Regions from separate parts of the Endozoicomonas sp. SESOKO2 genome, predicted to be linked through region 2. Evidence: predicted binding sites of a transcription regulator. Region 2 holds the regulator's gene; each other region holds the start of a gene.
The links. Region 2 encodes LexA, which represses DNA repair genes until DNA is damaged. Its sites were predicted from a motif close to TACTGTNTANNTANACAGTA; they were not measured.
Positions count from the first base shown of each region.

Region 1: a site for LexA is predicted at 1,248-1,267, ahead of KDK17_RS12905 (YebG family protein). Genes of this name have one in related genera too.
Region 3: a site for LexA is predicted at 3,272-3,291, ahead of recN (DNA repair protein RecN). Genes of this name have one in related genera too.
Region 4: a site for LexA is predicted at 1,278-1,297, ahead of ruvC (crossover junction endodeoxyribonuclease RuvC). Genes of this name have one in related genera too.

Region 1 covers NZ_JAHHPQ010000529.1:16,570-22,652, forward strand. The annotation lists gene scpB (SMC-Scp complex subunit ScpB) at 1-122, shown strand, start outside; gene rluB (23S rRNA pseudouridine(2605) synthase RluB) at 240-1,151, shown strand; gene KDK17_RS12905 (YebG family protein) at 1,298-1,594, shown strand; gene rapA (RNA polymerase-associated protein RapA) at 1,972-4,842, shown strand; gene lpxL (LpxL/LpxP family Kdo(2)-lipid IV(A) lauroyl/palmitoleoyl acyltransferase) at 4,976-5,923, opposite strand.
Region 2 covers NZ_JAHHPQ010000221.1:24,905-30,987, forward strand. The annotation lists gene topA (type I DNA topoisomerase) at 250-2,892, shown strand; gene KDK17_RS05525 (DUF6586 family protein) at 2,954-3,454, shown strand; gene KDK17_RS05530 (hypothetical protein) at 3,631-4,023, shown strand; gene KDK17_RS05535 (SulA-like leucine-rich domain-containing protein) at 4,051-4,545, opposite strand; gene lexA (transcriptional repressor LexA) at 4,624-5,226, opposite strand; gene KDK17_RS05545 (serpin family protein) at 5,503-6,083, opposite strand, start outside.
Region 3 covers NZ_JAHHPQ010000109.1:59,304-65,386, forward strand. The annotation lists gene KDK17_RS03005 (GspE/PulE family protein) at 1-985, shown strand, start outside; gene KDK17_RS03010 (hypothetical protein) at 1,140-1,559, shown strand; gene recN (DNA repair protein RecN) at 1,562-3,247, opposite strand; gene grpE (nucleotide exchange factor GrpE) at 3,506-4,090, shown strand; gene dnaK (molecular chaperone DnaK) at 4,288-6,083, shown strand, end outside.
Region 4 covers NZ_JAHHPQ010000275.1:5,413-11,495, forward strand. The annotation lists gene KDK17_RS06410 (carboxymuconolactone decarboxylase family protein) at 69-614, shown strand; gene ruvC (crossover junction endodeoxyribonuclease RuvC) at 611-1,138, opposite strand; gene KDK17_RS06420 (hypothetical protein) at 1,483-1,647, shown strand; gene KDK17_RS06425 (YebC/PmpR family DNA-binding transcriptional regulator) at 1,786-2,532, opposite strand; gene aspS (aspartate--tRNA ligase) at 2,676-4,457, opposite strand; gene KDK17_RS06435 (zinc ribbon domain-containing protein) at 4,578-4,838, opposite strand; gene KDK17_RS06440 (hypothetical protein) at 5,019-6,083, opposite strand, start outside.

The DNA.
Region 1 (6,083 bases), on a different contig from region 2:
CAGAACTTCCCACTGAAGGCGATGAAACTCGATATCAGACGACCGATATGCCCATTGAGGAAGAGCCCGCTCCTGAAGCAGAAATATCCGGGGAAATATCAAACGAAAGAACTGACCCCTGAACCATGTCTGATCACTCAGCATAACAGCAGCGGAAATCCACGCTGTCTTAACCTATATTAAGTCGCTATACTCTGGCCCCTTTGATAGAAAAACAGAGCGGCATAGCCATAAATACCATGACAACTGAAACCACTCCTCCCCAGGGTGAAAAACTGCAAAAAATCCTGGCGGGCGCCGGCCTGGGCTCGCGCCGTGAGATGGAACGCTGGATCAGCGAAGGTCGAATCTCCGTAAATGGTGAACAGGCCAGCCTCGGCGATCGTGCCAATGCTGAAGACAAGATTGCTGTCGACGGTCGCCCGGTCAAACTGGAAACCTATGCGTCCGGAATCCGCCGCGTCATTGCCTACAACAAGCCTGAAGGCGAGATTTGTAGCCGCCACGACCCGGAAGGCCGCCCCACTGTTTTTGACAAACTGCCCAAACTTCAGGGAGAGCGCTGGATTGCCATTGGCCGTCTGGATATCAACACCTCCGGACTGATGTTGTTCACCACAGATGGTGAGCTGGCCAGTCGTCTCATGCATCCTTCTTACCAGGTTGAACGTGAATACGCTGTTCGAGTCATGGGTAATGCGACAGAGCAGAAAGTAAAGAACCTGTTCGATGGCGTAGAGCTGGAAGATGGCCCTGCCCGCTTCACCGATATTGTTGACTCAGGCGGTTCGGGCATCAACCGCTGGTTCCATGTTTGCCTGTTGGAGGGCCGTAATCGCGAAGTGCGCAGACTCTGGGAATCCCAGGATTTGACTGTCAGCCGTCTGAAGCGTGTACGTTTTGCCAATGTCATCATTCCTGACCACCTGCGCATGGGCCAGTGGGAAGAAGTAGAAAAAGCGGACATCGACGATCTGGCCGCTGCCGTTCAACTGCCACCCGCGCCCAACGCAGTGACACGCAGAGCCGATCCACGACACACCAAAACAGGCCTGAAAACCAGGGGCTCCCGTGGCAACCCCGCTATCAACAAGAAGCGTCCCTCGCCTCACAAAAAGCCCGGCGTTTTCAAAAAGAACAGACATCGTTAATGCTGTTGAGCTCCAACCATGACCCGGAGCTCTTGCCAATTCCTGAAAATGCTTTGAGTTTCCATGCTAACCTTCAGGGGTTCCACTGGACAGAATGACTGTATTTATATACAGTAACTTTAAACCAAGCCTGACAGGAGAGGGCCATGTCTATTACCCCCATGTGGCGAGTTGACCGGGACGGAAGCATGTTTACAGACAAGAAAGCCGCTGAAGAATACGATCGTATGTTGGAGCTGGCCGCCAATATCACCAGCCTGCTGGAAGACCGCTTTGAAATCGATGAAGACCTGGCTGAAGAGATCGGCCTGATGTTCGCTAAAAACAAGGAAGCCTTTGCCAAAGCCTTTAAAGGCAAACCGGACCTGGTGCTTGAGATTGGCCAGACTTCTGAGCAAGACAACGACACAAAGGATAAGGACGAGGATGAGGCCGCGGCCTGATCCAGCGCATTTTCCGATTGCCAGAGCGGAATGCCCTGATTCGCTCTGCCGTCAGCACCTTTTTCGTTTCAATCCTTTTTCATTTCATCTTCTATTCAGAAACGAATCAAAAACAAAGCGTCATGGGCATTAACCGTCCCTCTGATCAGCTTCAGATTCAGCTAAAAATAGCTTTGTATGAAAAAAAATCTTTCTTTCATTCCTGATTGAGAAACCCTTTTTTTTACCAAAGATAGTGGTTCTAGCGGTCATTTTTCCCATTATCAGACCGAGACACTAGTGAAGCAGCCCGCCAAGTAGCACTTGTACTGGTTGCTAATACAGCGAATTCCGCTAATATAGCGGCCTTTTTGTCTGGCAAGGTATGTAGTCACGACATGACGAGCTTCGTTCCTGGACAGCGCTGGATCAGTGACACCGAAACTGAACAAGGATTAGGTACCGTTCTGACTTTCGATAGTCGCATGGTTACCCTATTGTTCACCACCACCGGTGAAACCCGGCTGTACTCCATTAATAACTGCCCGCTATCAAGGGTACAATTTAATCCTGGTGACAAGATAGAGAGTCACGAGGGCTGGACCATGACGGTGACAGAAGTCATCGAAGAGAATGGTCTGCTGCACTATAAGGGTCTTCTTCCCAACGGCAAGCCCGGAGAGCTTCCCGAATCGGAGCTGGGCAACTTTATTCACTTCAACAAACCGCAGGACAGAATGCTGGCAGGTCAAATCGACCAAAACAGCAATTTTTCTCTGCGTTACAAGACATTGCTGAACAATTGTCGCCTGTTGAGCGCTCCAGTAAGAGGGCTTCTCGGTGCCCGTACCAGCCTCATCCCCCATCAGCTGCACATAGCCCGTGAGGTTTCCGGACGCCATGCGCCAAGAGTGATGCTGGCTGACGAAGTTGGCATGGGTAAAACCATTGAAGCCGGTCTTATCCTTCATCAGCAACTGATCACAGAACGTGCCAGCCGGGTCCTGATTCTGGTTCCGGAAACACTTCAACATCAATGGCTGGTCGAAATGCTGCGTCGTTTTAACCTGCACTTCGGCCTGTTTGATGAAGAGCGTTGCCGTGCGATTGAAGATGAAAACCCGTTCAACACCGAACAGCTGATTCTCTGCAGCCTGGACTTCCTGAGCCAGTACGAAAATCGTTTCCAACAGGTCCTGGAAGCTGACTGGGATCTGCTGATCGTCGATGAGGCTCATCATCTGGTCTGGTCAGAAGAAGACCCCAGCCGTGAATATCAGGTTGTAGAAACCTTGTCGTCACAGATTCCCGGACTGCTGCTATTGACAGCCACGCCTGAACAGATGGGCCCCGAAAGTCATTTTGCCAGACTCCGCCTACTGGACCCGGATCGTTTCCATGATCTGGAGACCTACCAGAAAGAGGAGAAGAGCTATGAGCCTGTGGCCGAAGCGGTACAGGAGCTGCTGGAAAATGACCATCTGCCGGAAGCCGCCTGTCAGCATTTGGCCGGTTTCCTCGGCCAGGACTGCCAACCACTGATCGACCTGATCAATGATGGCTCTGATGAGCAAAAAGAAGCAGCTCGTGAACAACTGCTAAAAACTCTGCTGGACCGCCATGGTACTGGCCGGGTGTTGTTCAGAAATACCCGTGCAGCCGTAGGTGGATTCCCCGGTCGTGTCGTACAGGGCTACGCCCAGAAACTGCCTGAGCTTTATCAGATTGCCCAGGAAGAAGAAACTGAAGTCCGCGGTTCGCTCTATCCTGAACTGGCTTACCAGTCCCATATCCGTGTTAACGACATGGACCCCTGGTGGAAAGTCGACCCACGCATAGACTGGCTGATTAACCTGCTAAAACTGCTCAAAAAGCAGAAAGTGCTGGTGATCTGTGCCAACGCCAATACCGCTCTGGACCTCGAGGACGCCCTCAGAATTCTGTCAGGCATACCCACGGCAGTGTTCCATGAGAACATGACGATCGTGGAACGAGATCGTGCAGCTGCGTGGTTTGCTGATGAAGAATACGGCGCCCAGGTTCTGGTCTGCTCCGAAATTGGCAGTGAAGGTCGAAACTTCCAGTTTGCCCACCACCTGGTGCTCTTCGATTTGCCCGCTCACCCGGATCTGCTGGAACAGCGTATCGGACGACTCGATCGAATTGGCCAGACCGAGACCATCAAAATTCATGTTCCTTACATAGAAGGCACTGGACAGGAATTAATCTTCCACTGGTATGACCAGGGCCTGAACGCATTCGCTGATACCTGCCCGTCTGGCAGCATGGTCTTTGAGCAGTTAGGTGAAGCGTTCACTGAAACACTGATTCCGGAGAAAAAAACGACACTGGCTGATATTCAGCCTTTGATAGAGGAAACCGCCAAGCTCAATGCAAAAATGAATGAGTACCTCCACAATGGTCGGGATCGCCTGCTGGAAATCAACTCCCGTGGCACTCTTTCCAGTGAAGACCTGATAAACGACATCGAAGCACAGGAAGAACCCAGACAGCTCAAGCGCTATATGGAAAAGCTGTTTGAAGGATTTGGCGTCGATTCAGAAGATCATTCCAAGCATTGCCTCGTTGTACGTCCTGGCAGCCATATGGTGACATCCTTCCCAGGTCTTCCGGCTGACGGCATTACCGTCACCTTTGATCGGGAGTTGGCCCTTTCCCGGGAAGATATGCATTTTCTCACCTGGGAGCACCCCATGGTTCGTGAAAGCATGGACATGCTGCTCACCAGTGAGATGGGCAACACTTCGGTCGCTCTGCTGAAAAACAAAGCGCTGAAACCCGGCACAATGTTGCTGGAAGCGATCTATGTCGTCGGTGCTACGGGAGAGAAAAAACTGCAACTGGATCGATACCTGCCCGCGACACCGATTCGCTGCCTGATCGACCCTGGCATGAACAACCTATCAGAAAAAGTTGCCTTCGATACCCTCAATGCCCAGCTTCAGCCCATTAAGAAAGGGATGGCAAAAAAACTGGTGAAAGCGCAACGGGAACCGATTCTGACCATGTTGGCCAAAGCAGAGCAAGCAGCGAAGGAACAGGTTAATCCCATTGTGACTGAAGCCTGCAAAAACCTGCTAAGCCATGTTACGGAAGAGATCAAGCGACTGGCTGCCCTGAAAGCAGTGAACCCGAACGTGCGTGATGAAGAGATCGAACACCTCAAACTGCGTGCCGCAATGGGTCATCAATGCCTTCAGAAAGCGATGCTCAGGCTGGATGGTTTGCGGTTGATGATTGCGGGTTAACAATCTGTTCTGACCCACCCATGAAGAAATGCAGCTATCCAGCTGCATTTCTTTTTAGGTATATATCTACTTCCAAAACAATTGAATCACAGAGGCAACATTGGTACTCAGTTATTTCATCAGATCGTGGCAACTACTTTTGATAAAAACCCACCTCACCTTCAGGCCGGGTCTTAAATCGGCGATGCAGCCACATATACTGATCCGGTTTTTTCCTGACCTGCTCTTCTACAAATTGATTGACCCGGATCGCATCCTGCAGATCATCGCCCCGGGGAAAGTCCTTCCAGGCCTCAAACACCTCAAGGACATAGCCCCGGGAACCCGGTTTTCGGGTGACCACCATAGGCACGACCCTGGCCTTACCCATTTTGGTCATTCTTGAAGTGCCAGTCACTGATGCCGCCTGCATACCAAAAAAAGGGGCAAAAACACTTTGTTTGGGACCATAATCCTGATCAGGTGAGTACCAGACGGTTTTTCCCTGTCTCAGGGATCTCAGCATACCGCGCACATCCCTTCGGCCTAACAAACGGCTACCCCGGTCATAGCGTAGACGCTGTCTTCTCTGCATATACTCAAAAACAGGATTCTTGTGTTCACGGTAGGTCGCGTCGACACTGTGCCTGAGAGTGATCAGAGCGCCCGCTATTTCTATGGTCGTGAAATGCAGAATCAGCAACAGATTGCCCTGCCCACTCTCTGAGTCGAGGTTTTCCAGACCTTTATAGGTCACCAGCCGTTCAAGTCTCTCTCTCGGCCACCACCAGGCCATGAGCACTTCCATCAAACCGATACCGACCGACTCAAAGTTTTTCTGCAACAGGATTTCCCTTTCCGCTTCAGTCATCTGGGGAAAACATTTTTCCAGATTGACCCGGGTAATACGCACTCTGTTGCCACCAAAACGCAATAAAAGGCGACCTATCCAGCGCCCCAGATGCACCATGACTGAATAGGGAAGCATTGCCACAAGAGCAGTGAATCCCAACCCCAGCCATACCGGCCAGAACTTTGGTTTCAAATAACACCACAGAAACCGATCCGCCTCTGTAGTGTTGCTTAATTCATCCGACTTCATCTATTCACCAAAAACGCTTTCTCAAGAAACCTTCACAAGCAGTCAGTTACCTGCCATAAGTGAGCCCTATTATCTCAGCTGCCAAGGCTGAGGTCATATTTCTCTGGAGATACCTTGTAAAATGACTTGAGAAATCTTGGTTTTGATCGTAGCCTGAGAG
Region 2 (6,083 bases):
GCTTATAACCGGGTGGATTAATCATTGTGGCTGTGAAACGATAAATAAGAGGGTCGTTCAAGAAAAAATTGCCATCACTGAAGAGTTTTGCTTGACCGATGTTTTTCTTGACCTTATATATTGAAACAATTTTCAATTCCCGACCTTTCTTGTTTTGGTCGCAGGCAGCACTGAGTGTTTTTAATCTTTTTTCCAGGCTTGTCAGCATAACCGGAACAATGGAGCTGATTACAGGACGTGTAAGGTAGCATGGGTAAATCTCTAGTTATCGTCGAGTCGCCGGCCAAGGCGAAGACTATAAACAAATATCTGGGCAAGGACTTTGTTGTTAAGTCCAGTGTTGGTCACATTCGTGACCTGCCCACCGCGGGTGGCTCCAAGAAGCCTGTGGATCCCAAAGCTCGGGCAAGGGCCGCTGCTGAGACACGTAAGCTATCTCCTGAGCAGAAAATCATCCATAAGAAGCGCAAAGCCAAAGAACAGCTCATTGAAAGAATGGGCATTGACCCTGAAGAAGGGTGGAAAGCCCGTTACGAAATTTTGCCTGGCAAAGAGAAAGTGGTCGATGAGCTTCGACGCCTTGCCGAGTCTGCTGACAAAATCTACCTCGCAACGGATTTGGACCGTGAGGGAGAGGCTATAGCCTGGCATCTTCAGGAGGCCATAGGGGGAGAGCCTGATCGATATCGGCGGGTCGTTTTCAATGAAATTACCAAGAATGCCATCCAGGAAGCCTTCAAGGAGCCGGGTATTCTCAATATTGACCGGGTCAATGCCCAGCAGGCAAGGCGGTTCCTCGACCGCGTAGTGGGTTATATGGTTTCCCCATTGCTCTGGGCGAAAATTGCCCGTGGCCTGTCGGCAGGGCGAGTCCAGTCTGTAGCGGTTAAGTTAATTGTTGAGCGGGAGCGTGAAGTCAGAAGTTTTATCCCGGAAGAGTATTGGGAAGTCTATGCTGACCTGACTACCGGGAGTGGGGAAGTTATTCGCTTCCAAGTCGCCAAAGAAGCCGGTGACGCCTTCAGACCTACCAGTGAGGCCTCCACTGAAGTTGTTCTGGAAAAGCTGAGACGTGCTGATTACCAGCTGACAGAGCGAGAAGATAAGCCGACCCGCAGTCGTCCTTCTGCCCCTTTTATTACCTCAACGCTACAGCAGGCAGCCAGCACCCGTCTTGGATTCAGTGTCAAGAAAACCATGATGATGGCTCAACGCCTCTACGAAGCGGGTCATATTACTTATATGCGTACTGACTCCACCAATCTGAGTCAGGAAGCAGTGGAGAGTGCCCGGGAGTTTATTAATGGTACCTACGGTGCGAAGTATCTGCCAGAGGAGCCAAACCGGTATTCCAGCAAAGAAGGCGCTCAGGAGGCACACGAAGCAATACGTCCTTCCTCTGTGACTGCTCAGCCGGGTTCTATATCCGGACTTGAGAAGGATGCAGAGCGACTCTATGAGCTGATCTGGAGACAATTTGTTGCCTGTCAGATGACGCCCGCGGAGTACCTGAGCACTTCCCTGACGGTCAGAGTGGATGACTTTGATCTGAGGGCGAGAGGCAGAACCCTGAAGTTTGATGGCTACACTCGTGTCATGGCAGCTATTGCCAAGAAGGGTGAAGACATCATTCTGCCCGCCCTGAACAAAGGTGACCCCCTGGATCTGAAAAAACTGGACCCGAAACAACTCTTTACAAAGCCGCCGGCCCGTTTCAGTGAAGCGGCTCTGGTTAAGGAGCTGGAGAAGCGCGGAATTGGAAGACCCTCGACTTATGCTTCCATAATTTCGACCATTCAGGATCGTGGTTATGTATCTCTGAAAAATCGTCGTTTCTATGCCGAGAAAATGGGCGATATTGTCACAGACCGGCTGGTTGAAAATTTCCATGATCTTATGGATTACAACTTTACCGCCAATATGGAGTCAAATCTCGATGTGGTGGCTGAAGGTGGCAAGAACTGGAAGGATCTGCTGGACCATTTCTACAGTGATTTCAGCAACAAGCTGGAGCAGGCTGAAAACGACAGTGATGGCATGCGATCCAATGACCCTTCTCCCACCGACATCAAATGTCCTGAATGTGGCAGGGATATGATGATTCGTACAGCGAGTACTGGCGTCTTCCTGGGCTGTTCCGGTTACTCGCTCCCCCCGAAGGAGCGTTGTAAATGTACGATTAATCTGGTGCCTGGAGAAGAGGTTGAAGATGCTGACGATGAGAATGCTGAAGTTAACGCTTTGCGAGCTATGCATCGTTGTCCCAAGTGTTCTACAGCGATGGAAAGCTATCTGATTGATGAGCAGCGCAAGCTTCATGTCTGTGGTAATAACCCGGACTGCTCCGGCTATGAAGTGGAACAAGGTCAGTTCAAGCTCAAAGGTTATGATGGCCCTGTGCTTGAATGTGACAAATGTGGCTCCGAGATGCAGCTGAAATCGGGACGTTTTGGCAAATACTTTGGTTGCACCAACAGTGAGTGTAAAAACACCCGTAAACTGCTGAAGAGTGGGGAAGCGGCCCCCCCAAAAATGGATCCGGTGCCCATGCCCGAACTTAAGTGTCTGAAAGTGGATGATCACTACATTCTCAGGGACGGTGCCTCCGGACTTTTTCTGGCCGCCAGCCAATTTCCAAAGAATCGTGAGACCCGTGCTCCTCTGGTCAGTGAACTGATCCCTCATCAGGCGGCTATTGATCCTAAATATCATTATCTTCTGGATGCTCCGAGACAGGATGCTGAAGGCAATCCAGCGATAATCCGCTTTAGTCGTAAAACCAAGACTCAGTATGTTATGAGTGAGTCAGAAGGTAAGGCGACGGGGTGGAGTGCTACCTTCCAGGAAGGTAAGTGGGAAGAAAAAGTCACCAGAAAGCGCAAAAAATCCTGATCTGGCCTGTTCAAAAACAAGACCTTCGCGGTGATCCGTGAGGGTCTTTCTATTTGTGAGAATGATTATGTCTGAGCAGTGGCGAGCCTATACCAATAAGAAGTTGCACTATGCCCGTTTACAATTGGGTACTTGGGAAAGAGCAGAACCTTTCGAGCAGGAAGCTTTTCGCGAAGCATTTTTGTTGCATGCTCGTCAGGCATATTTCTCCATGCTGGCAGAGATATTGTCTCCTTATGGTCATCAGTTAAGCCGTCTGATGTCTCTGGAAGAAGCTTACAACTTGGTAAGTGAGCAGGAAGGTGATGTTTCTGAACTCGAGCAGCTAAAACAATTAGAGTTGTCTGACAGCTGGCTGGCAGATTTACTCAAAGCTTATGGCGAAATTTCACTTTTAGACGATGATATACAATCATATTCTAATAAAATCAATACTGCCATGATTGCTTCGGACAGTGCTGGAAGTACAAGAGGTGTTAAAACACCGGAAAGTGCCAAAAGTATTCTTGCTTCCCTCAAGGAATTGGTGGGCCACTTCAGAAATTTCAATCTCGAATGGTGACTTAATCATTTACTGCTCATTCTGCGTTCAACCGTTGGGATCGCCATAGACTGGGAAGTATCTTGTGCCCAGGGAGGGATATAGGTACAAAGTCTTATATAAGCCGGGGTCAACACTCAATGAGCCAGGGGGGGGCTCTGTAGGTGCGATTCAGACAGGTTTGACAGAGGTACCCTATGACAAAGATCATGCTGTGCTGTTCTGCAGGTATGTCTACCAGTATGCTGGTTAATCATCCTTTCACATTACTCTGCATTGACCTGTTGCATCATGATGCACAATGCTGCATGATTTCCACCTCTTACTCGCTATTTATGGGACGAAATATGGCTGCATCGTTTTTGGAAATTGTGGAACTTCCAACAGGAGAGATTGTTTTGCGACGCAGTGATGAAGAGGGCGAGCCCCTGCTGACCATGAAATTTTCCGGGGAAGCCAAGGAGTATCTTGAAGGAGAGTATCTACAAGTGGCAAAGGTCATGTTTGACGCCGGAATGCGGGAAGTTGCTGAACTGACTCGTCCCCAATCCTCTGAAGAAGAGATTCCTGAGAACAGAGTGCTGCATTGACTCTATCTTCAAGGCAGTGACAGGTTTTCATGCAACCTGCCTGCTGCGAATAGCCAGTCCCTGACACTGTCCATTGCGGGCAGCGCTTTCAAGCTTGATTAGCCACCCTTTATCCAAGTGTCCCAGCCAACTAATGACGGTGTGGCTGGTTCCGGATGCCAGTGCTTTCCGGGTGAGTTCCAGTGTCTGGTGATCATCGTTAGCGCTAAAAATTTGCACCTTGTCATGGTTCAGGTTGCAATTCTTTAACCATTGCAAGGTTCTGGTATCCGATTTGTCTGCCAGAATCAGAGTCAACCAGCGTTCACTGTCACTGGAAAGCTGACTGAGCATTGGTGTCAGGAGTTGTTCGGCCTGCCAGGGTTGTCCTGACAGAATGAGCTCATTAATACTGGGACTGGGAGAGCTTTTATTTTTCTCTGGTAACGTTTTTTTCAGGCTGGAGCGGTTTATGCGAACTGTGTTGCTCTGAAAGCCTGATGTTGAAAAATTGTGCCTTTCACTGCTTGTTCGGTACAGCATGAATCCTTCCTCCTGGCATGGTCCGGTCGCTTTTCGGTGTTCTCACTCAAGTGTATAGGTGCTCATACAACAACCGTTTCAGGACTGATTTCTGATCACCCCGACGCTTAAACCTTCGACCGCGAAAATATCATGAGTGAGATCGACGACAATGGTTTCGAACTCGTCGTTTTCCGGATGGAGTAATACCTTGTTTTTCTGTTTCTCGAATCGTTTAACGGTGACTTCGTCTTCTATCCTGGCGACGACAACCTGACCGTTTCGAACCTCTGTAGTCTTGTGAACGGCCAGCAGGTCACCATCAAGAATCCCGATGTTTTTCATGCTCATCCCTTTGACTCTTAACAAGAAGTCAGCGGCTGGGGTGAAGAAGCCGGGGTTGAGCATCAGGTGGTCTTCGATATGTTCCTGGGCGAGGATCGGGTTACCGGCAGCCACCTGTCCAATGATCGGAAGGCCTTCAGGCTGGCTGTCTGGAATTCGGATACCTCGTGAAGCACCGGGGGTAATTTCGATGGCGCCTTTACGGGCCAGTGCCCTGAGATGTTCTTCTGCCGCATTGGGTGAACGAAAACCGAAGGTCTTGGCGATTTCTGCCCTGGTGGGTGGGAAACCTGTCTCTTCGATATGAGACTTGATCAGGTCCAGTATTTCGGATTGCCGTTTAGTCAGTTTGATCATGGTCACTCAATCTGTTTTTTTATACAGTATCTGTGATTATATACAGTAATATTGCTCTGGCAAGTCATTATGTTAGGTCGGGCCGCGCAGGTCGGGCCGCGCAGGTCGGGCCGCGATGATGAGCAGCAATTGAACTAAGGGCCGTCAATGATGCATGTGGCAAGCTTTACCTTCCTACTGGTGAATGGTTGACCGATATTCGCAAACTGATTCTGTGAGGCTTTTGTTAAAAAAAATCCGGAGGTGATTAATCTCCGGATTTAGCATTGTATTGATTCATGGTTGATTAAAAGTTAACTTCTCACGCAGCGCGTCCCAGGCTTGAAAAGAAACCTCTAATTGAAAAGGAGAATCACGACCAAAAATCCTGACAAATTTAAAATGTTTGTCTCCAATTGATTTTAATATTCTTTCTCTAAGCTTTTTAGCCTCTTCCAAAGAAGACATCGTGAGTGTTAGCTGTATATGATCTGATTTAGTATTCTGAATATCAAACTCCCCATTCGGATTATAGTTCTGTTGTATTAAAGTACTTACACTCCCCATTGGAGTTTGATCGGTTACTTCTTTTTTAGATGTGAATTGATCATCAGACGTATAAACTTTGCTATCAGAACTGTCATCTTCACTATCAGACATATCATAATCGTTAAAAGTTACCAGATTATCAGAGCTCGGTTTTTCAGCAGGGATAATTGTAGGATTATCTTTGCTGTCAGAAATATAAAAATCAGTGGATTCAGAAGTTATTTTATCAATCATTTTATCCCATTCTCTAATTGAAACATATACTTCAATAGAAAAAAAGCTTTTGTTAACCCGAATTAAATTCCCATTTTTTTCACCAATTGATTCTA
Region 3 (6,083 bases), on a different contig from region 2:
CGGTCGAATGAATGTGGCAGAGAAAAGAAAGCCTCAGGATGGTCGGCTCAAAACCCGCAACCCGGATGGCAATGAAGTCGAACTGCGGCTTTCAACCTTGCCGACTGCGTTCGGGGAAAAACTGGTGATGCGGATCTTTGATCCGGATGTTCTGGTCAAAGGATTTCGAGAACTGGGCTTTTCCAGAGAAGACGAACGTCGCTGGACTCATATGACTGCGCAGCCCAATGGGATTGTTTTGGTCACAGGCCCTACCGGCTCAGGTAAAACCACCACGCTCTATTCGACTCTGAAAACTTTGGCCACCGATCAGGTGAATGTCTGTACCATTGAAGATCCTATTGAAATGGTGGAATCCAGCTTCAACCAGATGCAGGTCCAGCATAACATTGATCTGACGTTTGCCAGCGGTCTGCGTGCACTTCTACGTCAGGACCCGGATATTATTATGGTGGGGGAGATTCGGGATCTTGAAACCGCTGAAATGGCGATTCAGGCGGCACTGACCGGTCATCTGGTGCTTTCCACTCTGCACACTAATGACGCACCGTCCGCAATAACCCGTCTGCTGGAGATTGGTGTTCCCCACTATCTCATCAAAGCTACGGTTCTGGGTGTTATGGCTCAGAGGCTAGTCAGAGTTTTGTGTCCTTCCTGCAAACAGTCAGTAAAATTCGACAAATCCGGTTGGAAATCCCTCACTCGCCCCTGGTCAGTTCCTGCACCAGCGCAGATCTTTCAACCTGTGGGTTGTGTGGAATGTCGGGATACCGGCTACAGGGGGCGAGCGGGTGTTTATGAGTTAATGCCTATGTCTCAACCTTTGAAGGATATGCTGGCAGAGAATGCCGATATAGAGAGTCTTCGTCGCCAATCTATTAAGGAAGGTATGTACAGTCTTCGTCTTTCCGGAGCTCAGAAAGTCGCAACAGGATTAACAACCATCGAAGAAGTAATGAGGGTGACGCCAGACCAGCAGCACTGACTGGCTCTCAGCTACTGAAGGAAATGCTTGAAGTCTCCCACTGACTATTCGATATTAATATCTTAAGTGACAGTGGAACAGTCGAATAATAATGAAAATACTTACCCTTACAAGCTTGCTTTTATTTCCTTTTGCGGTTCAGGCGCAGAAGGTAATGGAACTGCAACCAGCCGAAGCACCTCAATCATTTGTTGAGCAGATGCAGCAGAATTTTGATCCGGCCGTGGCCGATCTTGTGCTGGAGTCCTATTTGAACAGCCTGCTCAAGGCAAACGCTATCAAAGATGGGGCCAGAAAATCATCCATAAAATATTCTGTAAAGGCCAACCGGGAAGGTGAGTTGGTGGTGACTCGCTATCAGCAACTGGAGCAGGGACTGGTCAGAAACAATAATACCCTGGTAGTATACGGCGTTGGTCATACTTTGGAATCAGACTGTTCCAGCATTGAGCAGCGTTGCTGGATTTTGTACCCCGATAAGGATGAGCGTTGGGTTGAAATAGAATATGCACCCAAAGCCATAAGGGAACTGGCCAAAGGAATGGGATTACTCATCAAGGAACTGCAGAGGTGATTTCAGGCTGCGGACCTTGAATGGGTCAGGCTAAGCATCTCTTTTGCGTGGTTGAGCGTGGACTCGGTCATTTCGACTCCACCCAGCATTCGAGCGACCTCTTTAACACGACGATCGCCATTCAGGCCGACAATCTCGGTGGAGGTTTTGGCATTGCGGACCTTCTTGCTAACGTGCAAATGCTGATGCCCCTGTGACGCCACCTGAGGCTGATGGGTGACACAAATTACCTGACTTCTTTCCCCCAGCTCCCTGAGCATGGCTCCGACGATTTCCGCAGTTCCACCGCCAATGCCGACATCCACTTCGTCAAAGATCATACTGGGGATATGAGAGGTTTGAGCGGTTATCACTTGAATGGCCAGACTGATTCTGGACAGTTCACCACCAGAAGCTACTTTGGTTAATGCTCTGGGTGGCTGACCCGGGTTGGTCGTTACCAGGAATTCGATGTCTTCAGCACCATTGGGTGAGAGAGTGCTGCTCTCTACCGGTGTCAGGGCAATGACGAACTGTCCGTGGGGCAAGCCCAGCAAGGCCATACGCATGGTGACTTTTTTCTCAAGCTGTCTGGCTGCAGATTGACGTTTTCCGGATAGTTTTTCGCTTTGGTTCTGAAACTCGGATTTCAATTCGATCAGTTTTTGTTGTAACGCTTCAACTCGTTCATCGCCGAACTGGATGCTCTCCAGCTCAGAGCTGAGGGTGTTTTGTTTTTCCAATAACGCTTCGGGCTGAACCCTGTGCTTTCTCGCAAGGTCGTATATAGCGCTGAGACGTTCATCCACATCCTGCATTCTGGCCGGATCAGCATCAAAATGATCAATGAAGTGATTGATTTCCCCTACCGCTTCCTCGACCTGAATCTGGGCAGAGGACATCATCTCCAATGTGTTGCTGATGGCTGGGTGATCCATGTCCAGATCGCCCAGACGCTGCAGACAGACAGACAGTTGCTGGAGAATGTTGCCGGTCTCATTGTCGGAGCAAATAGTGTTGATCTCATGACAAACCGAAAGAGTGCTTTCAGCATGGGATAACTGTCTGAGTTCTAGCTCAAGCTGTTCCAGTTCTCCTTCCTGAAGTGACAATTGTTCAAGTTCCTGAAGTTGATAGCTGAGCAGTTGAACTCTTTCATTCTGTTCTTTGCGGTTATGGGCCAGTGTATTCAGCTCATGATGCGTCTGGTTGAACTGATGAGCAATGCAAGCCACTTCGGAGGCTAGTTTTTGTAGACCGGCATAATCATCCAGTAGCAGTCGATGGCTGTTTTTTTTCAGTAACGACTGGCTTTCATGCTGGCCGTGAATATCAATTAACCGCTCACCAATGCCCCGAAGATCGGCAAGGGGAGAGAGTGTTCCATTGATATAGGCACGGGACCGTCCTTCTTTGGTAATGACTCTGCGGAGGATGCACTCATCATCACTGGTCAGATCTTTTTCCCGGAGCCACGCTTTGGCCGCAGAGCAATGACTGATATCAAAAGAAGCCTGTATTTCAGCTTTGTCCGTGCCTTGACGAACGCAATGACTGTCGGTTCTGTCACCCGTGGCCAGACCCAGTGCATCCAGCATGATGGACTTGCCAGCACCGGTCTCGCCGGTAATCACAGTCATTCCGGATTGGATGTCCAGATCCAGCTGGTCAACGATGGCAAAGTTGCTGATGGACAATTGGGTCAGCATGATGAATACCCGCTAGTGTAGCGTGACTGTTTATATATACAGTAACCTGATGTGAGACATTCGTAAAGTTGGAGCTAAAAAAAATACTCTGATTACGACCAGATTGAGACCAGAGCATGTTGTGATTTTGTTCTGCAGATCAGTGTTTTGCGAAATGATCGGTTGCGTTAAAAAAACTGTTTGCAGGTCTTGAATCCAGATTTCGTGACCCAATATACGTTTCATCAAACGATTTGACTCCCGGTCGGAGATTCTGGAATGACAGTAGAAAACAGCAAACCTGATGAGCAGGAAATGGAAGAAGCCACCGAACAGCAGGCAGAAGAAAACTTGCTGAACGAAGAAGGTGGTGTTGAGCTGGACAGTGAAGGTGATCTGACCGACGGCCTTGAGAGTCAGCTGGAAGCGCTGAACGAAGAGCTGGCCAAAGCGAAAGATCAGACTCTGCGCGCTGCTGCTGAGATGCAGAACATCAAGCGTCGCGCTGAGCAGGATGTTGAAAAGGCTCATAAGTTTGCCTTGGAAAAATTTGTTGATGCGCTGATTCCAGTGGTTGATAGCCTGGAAAAAGGAATAGAAAGCGCTGAACAGGCAGAAGGAGCCCACGAAGCTCTTATAGAAGGCATGAAGCTAACACTGAAGCAGTTTCTGGATGCACTGGGGCGCTTTGGGGTGGAGCAGGAAGATCCGAACGGACAGCCTTTTGACCCGAATTTCCATCAGGCTATGTCCATGGTTCCGAATCCCGATGTTGAAGCCAACACCGTGATTGATGTCTTTCAGAAAGGTTACAAGCTGAATGGCCGTCTGATTCGTCCAGCCATGGTCGTCGTTTCCAAATAGGTGATTTTGTTGAGGAATATTCAAAAAAAGAATGTTTCAACAGCCTTGAAATCAAATCAATTGATCCCATATTGATTTCAAAGGCCAAAAACAGCCGCTCACCACTTATTGGCAAGCGGCCCTCAGCTGAAGAATTGAATTACAGAATTGAACTAAAGAATTTCGCTCTGCAAGCAGGGCAATGGAGAGATTGAACAATGGGTAAAATAATCGGTATTGATCTGGGAACCACCAACTCTTGTGTATCCATTCTGGATGGTGAAAAAGCCAAGGTTTTAGAAAATGCTGAAGGCGGTCGTACCACGCCTTCCATCATCGCCTTCACAGACGATGGTGAGACTCTGGTAGGGCAGCCAGCCAAGCGTCAGGCCGTTACCAACCCTGATAATACCCTGTTTGCCATCAAGCGCCTGATCGGTCGCCGTTTCAAAGACGATGTGGTCCAGAAAGACATTCAGATGGTTCCTTACAAGATTGTTGAAGCTGACAACGGCGACGCATGGGTTGAAGTTAAAGGTGACAAAAAAGCACCACCTCAGATTTCTGCTGAAATCCTGAAGAAAATGAAGAAGACCGCTGAAGACTATCTGGGCGAATCTGTTACTGAAGCGGTGGTTACCGTACCCGCTTACTTCAACGATGCACAGCGTCAGGCGACCAAAGATGCTGGTCGTATCGCCGGTCTGGACGTTAAACGTATCATTAACGAGCCCACTGCTGCTGCCCTGGCCTATGGCATGGACAAGAAGCAAGGTGATCAGACCATTGCCGTATACGACCTGGGTGGTGGTACTTTTGATATCTCTATTATCGAGATTGCTGATGTCGACGGCGAGCACCAGTTCGAAGTACTGGCCACCAACGGTGACACTTTCCTGGGTGGTGAAGACTTCGACATGCGTATGATCGACTACCTGGCTGAAGAGTTCAAAAAAGATCAGGGCATCGACCTCAAAGGTGATCCTCTGGCCATGCAGCGTCTGAAAGAAGCCGCTGAAAAAGCCAAGATCGAGCTGTCTTCTGCTCAGCAGACGGATGTTAACCTGCCTTACATCACTGCCGATGCAACTGGTCCTAAGCACCTGAACGTTAAAGTAACCCGTTCCAAGCTGGAGTCCTTGGTAGAAGATCTGGTTCAGCGCTCTCTGGAGCCATGCCGACTGGCGGTAAAGGATTCTGATCTGGATCTGTCTGATATCGACGAAGTCATTCTGGTAGGCGGTCAGACCCGTATGCCAATGGTTCAGGAAAAGGTGGCTGAGTTCTTCGGCAAGGAGCCTCGTAAAGACGTGAACCCTGACGAGGCGGTTGCTATGGGTGCTTCCATCCAGGGTGCGGTGTTGGCTGGCGACGTTAAAGACGTACTGTTGCTGGACGTCACTCCGCTGACTCTGGGTATCGAAACCATGGGTGGCGTTATGACGGCACTGATCGAAAAGAACACCACGATTCCGACCAAGAAGTCGCAGGTGTTCTCTACTGCTGATGACAACCAGAGTGCTGTAACCATTCATGTCTGCCAGGGTGAGCGCAAACAGGCATCTGCCAACAAGTCACTGGGGCGTTTTGACCTGTCTGACATTCCACCGGCTCCACGTGGCATGCCTCAGATTGAGGTCAGCTTTGACCTGGATGCTAACGGTATCCTCAACGTTTCTGCCAAAGACAAGGCTACTGGTAAAGAGCAGTCTATCGTGATCAAAGCGTCTTCCGGCCTGTCTGACGATGAAATCGATCAAATGGTTCAGGACGCTGAAGCAAACGCGGCTGAAGACAAGAAGTTCGAAGAACTGGCGGCTGTCCGTAACACGGGTGATGGTCTGGTACATGCGACGCGCAAGACTCTGGAAGAAGCCGGTGATAAGGCAACGGAAGAAGAGAAGAGTGCGATCAACGAAGCTTTGACTGCTCTGGAAGAGGCTCTGAAGGGGGACGACAAGGATCTCATCGAAGAGAAATCCAAGGCTCTCTCTGAAGCTTCTGCTGGTCTGGT
Region 4 (6,083 bases), on a different contig from region 2:
AACTCCTGAGGATTGCTCTTCTCTAATCACTGAGAGACATCAATCCAACAGCCTGAAGGAGCGGCCTCATGAGGAGACTTCGCACATTTTTGGGAGTACTCTGGCAAATCCTTCCTAAGGCTGGTCTGGCCAGTGAATACCATCCCGCTGTGACCGGCGGGGCTATTCCTATCCCTTTCATCCAGTCACAGAAATCTCTGTTGGTGGAGGCCCCTCCGGAGCGAATAGCAAATTCACCTAAGCTCGATAAGCCTGTTCGCAGTTTCACCGGCTATATACAGGGCTATACCAGCCTTCCTATGAGAGATCGGGCTCTGGTTGCTCTTCGAAGTGCCTACCTCTGTAATACCAGACACCTGATCCCGGACATTGCTCAATGTGCTCTGGACACCGGTCTGAAAGCCAGTGATGTACAAATGGTTGCTCGCGGTCTCCTGGCACCGGGCTGGGACAACCGCCAGCGCCTGTTACTGAAAACCACTGAAGAACTCTACAAAGAACAGATCATAGGTATAGAAAACTGGAAAGCATTGAAGAAAATCTATACGCCGCAACAGATTGTAGACCTGGTGTTTTGCATCGCTTCCTTTCACCTTTGCGTCCACCCAAACTAAGCCTGCCCCGTGAGACGACGACGTCGGGTACCTGTAGCACCTGCCATTCTGACCAGACTGGAGCGGGTATGAGCATGACAAAGAGCAACTGCCAGGGCGTCTGCGGCATCAGCCTGAGGAGTATCATTCAAGTCAAGGATAGACTTCACCATGTGCTTTACCTGGTACTTATCCGCAGAACCTTTGCCAACCACCGCCTGCTTGACCTGCCGGGCAGAATACTCCGACACCTCAAGATTATGATTGACCACAGCCACAATAGCCGCCGCCCTGGCCTGCCCCAGCTTCAGTGCCGAATCGGCATTCCTGGACATGAACACCTGTTCGACACCCACTGACTGTGGGGTGTAACGTTCAATCAGAGTACTGATACCTTCATAGATCTGCTGCAATCGCTCAGGCAAAGGCGCTTCCCGGATGCGAATACACCCGGAAGCCACATAATGTGTTTTATTACCTACTTCTTCAATTAATCCATAGCCGGTAATTCTTGATCCCGGATCTATCCCCATTAGGATGGCCATTCAGAATGTATTCTCAAGTCGGATATCGCGATTTTCCATGACAGCTGTTTGATATATCCCAAGAGTCACTGACTTCGGCAGCTCCTGCCAAAAACATCTGACAGACAGGAATTCTGTCATCATGATTACGTCAAAAGGATACTGTACATTCATACAATATACCAGTGATCCCACTGGGTATCAGAAACTTACAATTCAAGAACACTGAATTACCAAACTTGCCTGTGAGTAACGATAGAAGCAGCTTAGTATTTCTCTGGCAATGCTCTCATCGTGAAACCCTGGCAGGATCATTGCCCTTGCTCAAGACGGTTTTACTCCACAAGAAGATCCGGAAACAATCAATGCCCGATCTACTAAAAACATTATTGATTATCACTGGCATCATTGTCGTATTGTTTATGCTACTGATAGGGTTCAACGTCTGGGCATTCACTCATGTGTCTGCCGGGCAGGTATTTCCAGAACTAAAGCATGAAACCATTGTGATCAAGTTGCACGGTATTTGACCTCACTCGCAACACCGCAACAGCAAAATTTTTATATAGAAGCGGGAGCCCGACAATTTTTTATAAGAGCAAGAAAAGTAAAAGCAAAAAAAGCCCCGATACTTTCGCTGTCGAGGCTATTCACAAGGAAGGGATAACTTAACCCAGCTGCTCCATCACTTCAGCAGGAATATCAGCATTGGTGTAAACGTTTTGCACGTCGTCCAGATCTTCCAGACGATCCACCAGCTTCATGATTTTTTCTGCACCGTCTTTGTCCAGTTCCGTCTGGGTGGAAGCGATCATCGCTACTTCGCCACCTGCTGGCGTCAGACCTGCAACCTCTATGGCTTCTTTTACTGCCATGAACTCAGTCCAATCAGTGACTACTTCAATGGAACCATCGTCGTTAGTCACAACGTCTTCAGCGCCAGCTTCAAGAGCGGCTTCCATGAGAGTGTCTTCATCCAGGCCCGGTTCGAAAAAGATCTGCCCCTTGCGCTCAAACAGATAAGCAACAGACCCGTCAGTGCCAAGATTGCCACCGTGCTTGGAGAATGCGTGACGTACTTCTGCAACGGTACGATTACGGTTGTCTGTCAGGCATTCCACCAGAACTGCGATACCGCCAGCACCGTAACCTTCGTAGATGACTTCTTCCATATTGGAATCGTCATCACCACCGGCACCACGAGCAATGGCCCGGTTGATGGTGTCACGGGTCATATTGGCCCCCAGAGCCTTGTCAACCACCTGACGCAGCTTGGGGTTGTCCTCGATATTACCACCGCCCTGCTTGGCTGCTACCACCAGCTCACGAATGATCTTGGTGAAGATTTTGCCACGCTTGGCGTCCTGTGCCGCCTTACGGTGCTTGATATTGGCCCATTTACTATGACCTGCCATAGAAAATACCCTTTATCTTTTCTTGAACAGGCCGGTAAAAACCGGCCTTAAACAATTTATGAAATGGTCGCAGACGCTTTATGTGTCGCAGACGCTTTGTGTGTCGCAGACGCTTTGTGTGTCGCAGACGCTTTATGGATTGATCAGTGACTGGTTGCAGACGCCGGATCGCGACGAATACGGATGTTCAGGTCGCGCAGCTGGCCAGCATCCACTTCACCCGGAGCCTGAGTCAGCAGACACGCAGCAGACTGAGTTTTCGGGAAGGCAATAACGTCACGAATGTTATCGGTACCACACAAAAGCATAACCAGACGGTCCAGACCAAACGCCAGACCACCGTGGGGAGGCGCACCGTATTTCAGAGCGTCCAGCAGGAAGCCAAACTTCTCCTGTTGCTCTTGTTCCTCAATCTTCAGGATGCGGAATACCGTCTGCTGCATTTCCTGATTGTGAATACGAACAGAGCCACCACCCACTTCGTAACCGTTGATAACCATGTCATAAGCACGGGACAAAGCTTCCGCAGGATTAGCTTCCAACTCTTCAGGTGAAGTCGTTGGGGCTGTGAAAGGATGGTGCAGTGCAGTCAAACCACCGTCGTCTGCTTCTTCAAACATCGGGAAGTCGACAATCCACAGTGGCGCCCATTCTTTCGTGTACAAATTCAGGTCAGCAGCGATCTTGCAGCGCAACGCGCCCAGGGCTTCGTTAACCACCTTCTCTTTATCAGCACCAAAGAAGACGATATCGCCATTCCTGGCATCCAGTCGCTCCATGATCTTCATGGTGACATCGTCGCCCAGGAACTTGATGATCGGAGATTGCAGGCCATTGGCGCCACTTTCAATTTCGTTAACCTTGATCCAGGCCAGACCTTTGGCACCGTAAATGCTGACAAACCGAGTGTAGTCGTCGATCTGCTTACGGGACAGTTCAGCACCACCGGGAACTTTCAGAGCAGCTACACGCCCTTTCGGATCTTCAGCCGGTCCTTTGAAGACCTTGAATTCAACTCCGGCCATCAGATCAGCCACATCCAGCAGCTCCAGCGGGATACGCAGGTCCGGCTTGTCAGAACCATACAGGTTCATGGCCTGTGCATAAGTCATGTGCGGGAATTCGCCCAACTCAATACCGCCCACTTTCTTAAAAGTGCTCTTAATAAGGTCTTCAGCCATTTCCATGATCGGGGACTCATCCATAAAGGAGGTCTCAATATCGATCTGAGTAAATTCTGGCTGACGATCAGCACGCAGGTCTTCGTCACGAAAGCATTTTACGATCTGGTAGTAGCGGTCAAAACCTGCCACCATCAGCATTTGCTTGAACAGCTGAGGAGACTGAGGCAGCGCGAAGAACTTACCTTCGTGGGTACGACTGGGCACCAGGTAGTCACGGGCACCTTCCGGGGTAGCACGGGTCAGAACAGGCGTTTCGACATCCAGATAGCCGTGCTCATCCATAAAGCTGCGTACGGCACTGGTCAGCTTACTGCGAAGGATCATTTTTTCCTGCATTTCCGGACGGCGCAGGTCAACAACACGGTTTTTAAGACGAACTTCTTCACCCACATCGGTGTAGCCTTCGATCTGGAAAGGAGGTGTCTGGGCTTCGTTCAGGATGTCTACCTGCTTACCCAACACCTCAATCTCACCGGTGCCCATGTTGGTGTTTACAGTCCCTTCCGGACGAGGACGAACCAATCCGGTGATTTTCAGCACGTATTCACTGCGTGCTTTATCGGCAAGGGCAAAAGCCTCTTCGGTGTCGGGATCAATAACTACCTGGGCGATGCCTTCACGGTCACGCATATCCAGGAAGATCACACCACCATGGTCGCGACGGCGGTGTACCCATCCACAAAGAGTAACCTCCTGCCCGTCATGGGAGAGATTCAGTTCGCCGCAATAATGGCTGCGCATAAGATACCTCGAAACTGGGGAGCTATTCAGGTTCAGCACAGAATTATCAGAAATTTTGTGCCTGAATGTATGGTTTTGAGTCACTCCGGGTAAAACAACCTCAGTGCTCAAATAACCGAATTATTCACTGGCGGCTGCAGGGCCGCTCGAGCCCTTGGCAGGGCCCTGATGATCATTGGAGGACAGATTCTTCTTATTGCCACTCTTGAAGTCTGTTTCGTACCAGCCAGCGCCTTTCAGCCTGAAGGCCGGTGCACTCAACAGTTTTGTCAATTCAGGTTCACCACAGACACCACAGTCGGTCAGAGGCGCATCGCTGAAAGTCTGAATCACTTCCTGCACATCACCGCAACTTCCACACTGATATTCGTAGATCGGCATTGAATCTGTCTATCCTTTGTTTGCCATTGTCAGAACTGGGGCATTATACCTGAACCCTTGATTTTCACCAGATAGTCTCGGGGCCTATAGACAGGAAATGGAAACAGGATGAGGGATATTTTCAACAGCTGTAGCAGACTTTCCGAAAGGCCAGGGAGGGAAGTCCCTCCCCTCCTGCTTTCAAACTCGATTACTTTTACTGATTTGGATAGCTGCCTCCTGCTGTTTTTCCAGCGACTCAGCGACTTCCAGAGGAATCGATTCGAAATCCTGCAGATGCTCGGCAACACTCTTGCGTTGGGTATCCACATTCTCAGCCACTTCATCCAGGTGATCTTCTTTCATATCCTGGGTTTCTTCACCTTCTTCCAGCTTGGCTTCCATCCAGAGACGGGCAAAAATCTGCGGATTGCTTGCACCCTCAAAACTGAGGTTATCACCCCGGTGAGTCTCTGCCGCGGGGTTGGCTGCATCTTCAAGTGCTTTTTCTGAATGAGCACTATTCAGAGCAATAGCGAACCCCTCCCCGGCTGCAGGAAAGTTTCTTGCCTGTGGTTGATCATCAAGGCGCTGAGCAGCAATTCTCAGCTCAGCAGGGTCAGAGGGTGAGAACACCCGTCGCAGCGTCTCCATATCTTCAGCGGAGAGGTACTGATCAACGCCTTCATCACGTTCAATCTGGTTTTCCTCCAGCCGGACCTCGTCTCTTCTGAGCTCTTTATCCAGAGATTTTATTCCATCTTTGTTCTGCTCGCGCTTTCTGGACTCCCTGACCTGATCTTTCTGTTCCCTCTGTTCGAGCTCTTTGACGGTTTGCACACCTTCTTCACCGGTTTTCAATGCGGCAGGATCGAACCTCTGACGAATTCGCCCCAGCAGACTGTTAACACGAACAAACTCTTCCGTCACTGAGTTCAGCTGCCTGTTGGCTTTGAGCAAAGCGGCATGATCTGTGGCATTATTGGTTTGCAATGTTTGGATCTGCCCGCTCAGAGTATTAATTTCTGAGGTAATGCCTGCAATTTGATGCTCAAGCAAGGTTATTTCAGCCGTCAACCTGTCCACTAGGTTGTTGTTGCTGCTGCTGTTGTTGTTACCAGCATAATTGTTACCGGCATGACTGCCAGCATAATTGTTACCGGAATAATTGTTACCAGCTTGGTTGTTAGCGGCCTGATTGGACTGAGCACTGGCCAATTCTTGCAATTTCAGGCTTTTATACAAGGTCTTGTTTACCAAGTCTTC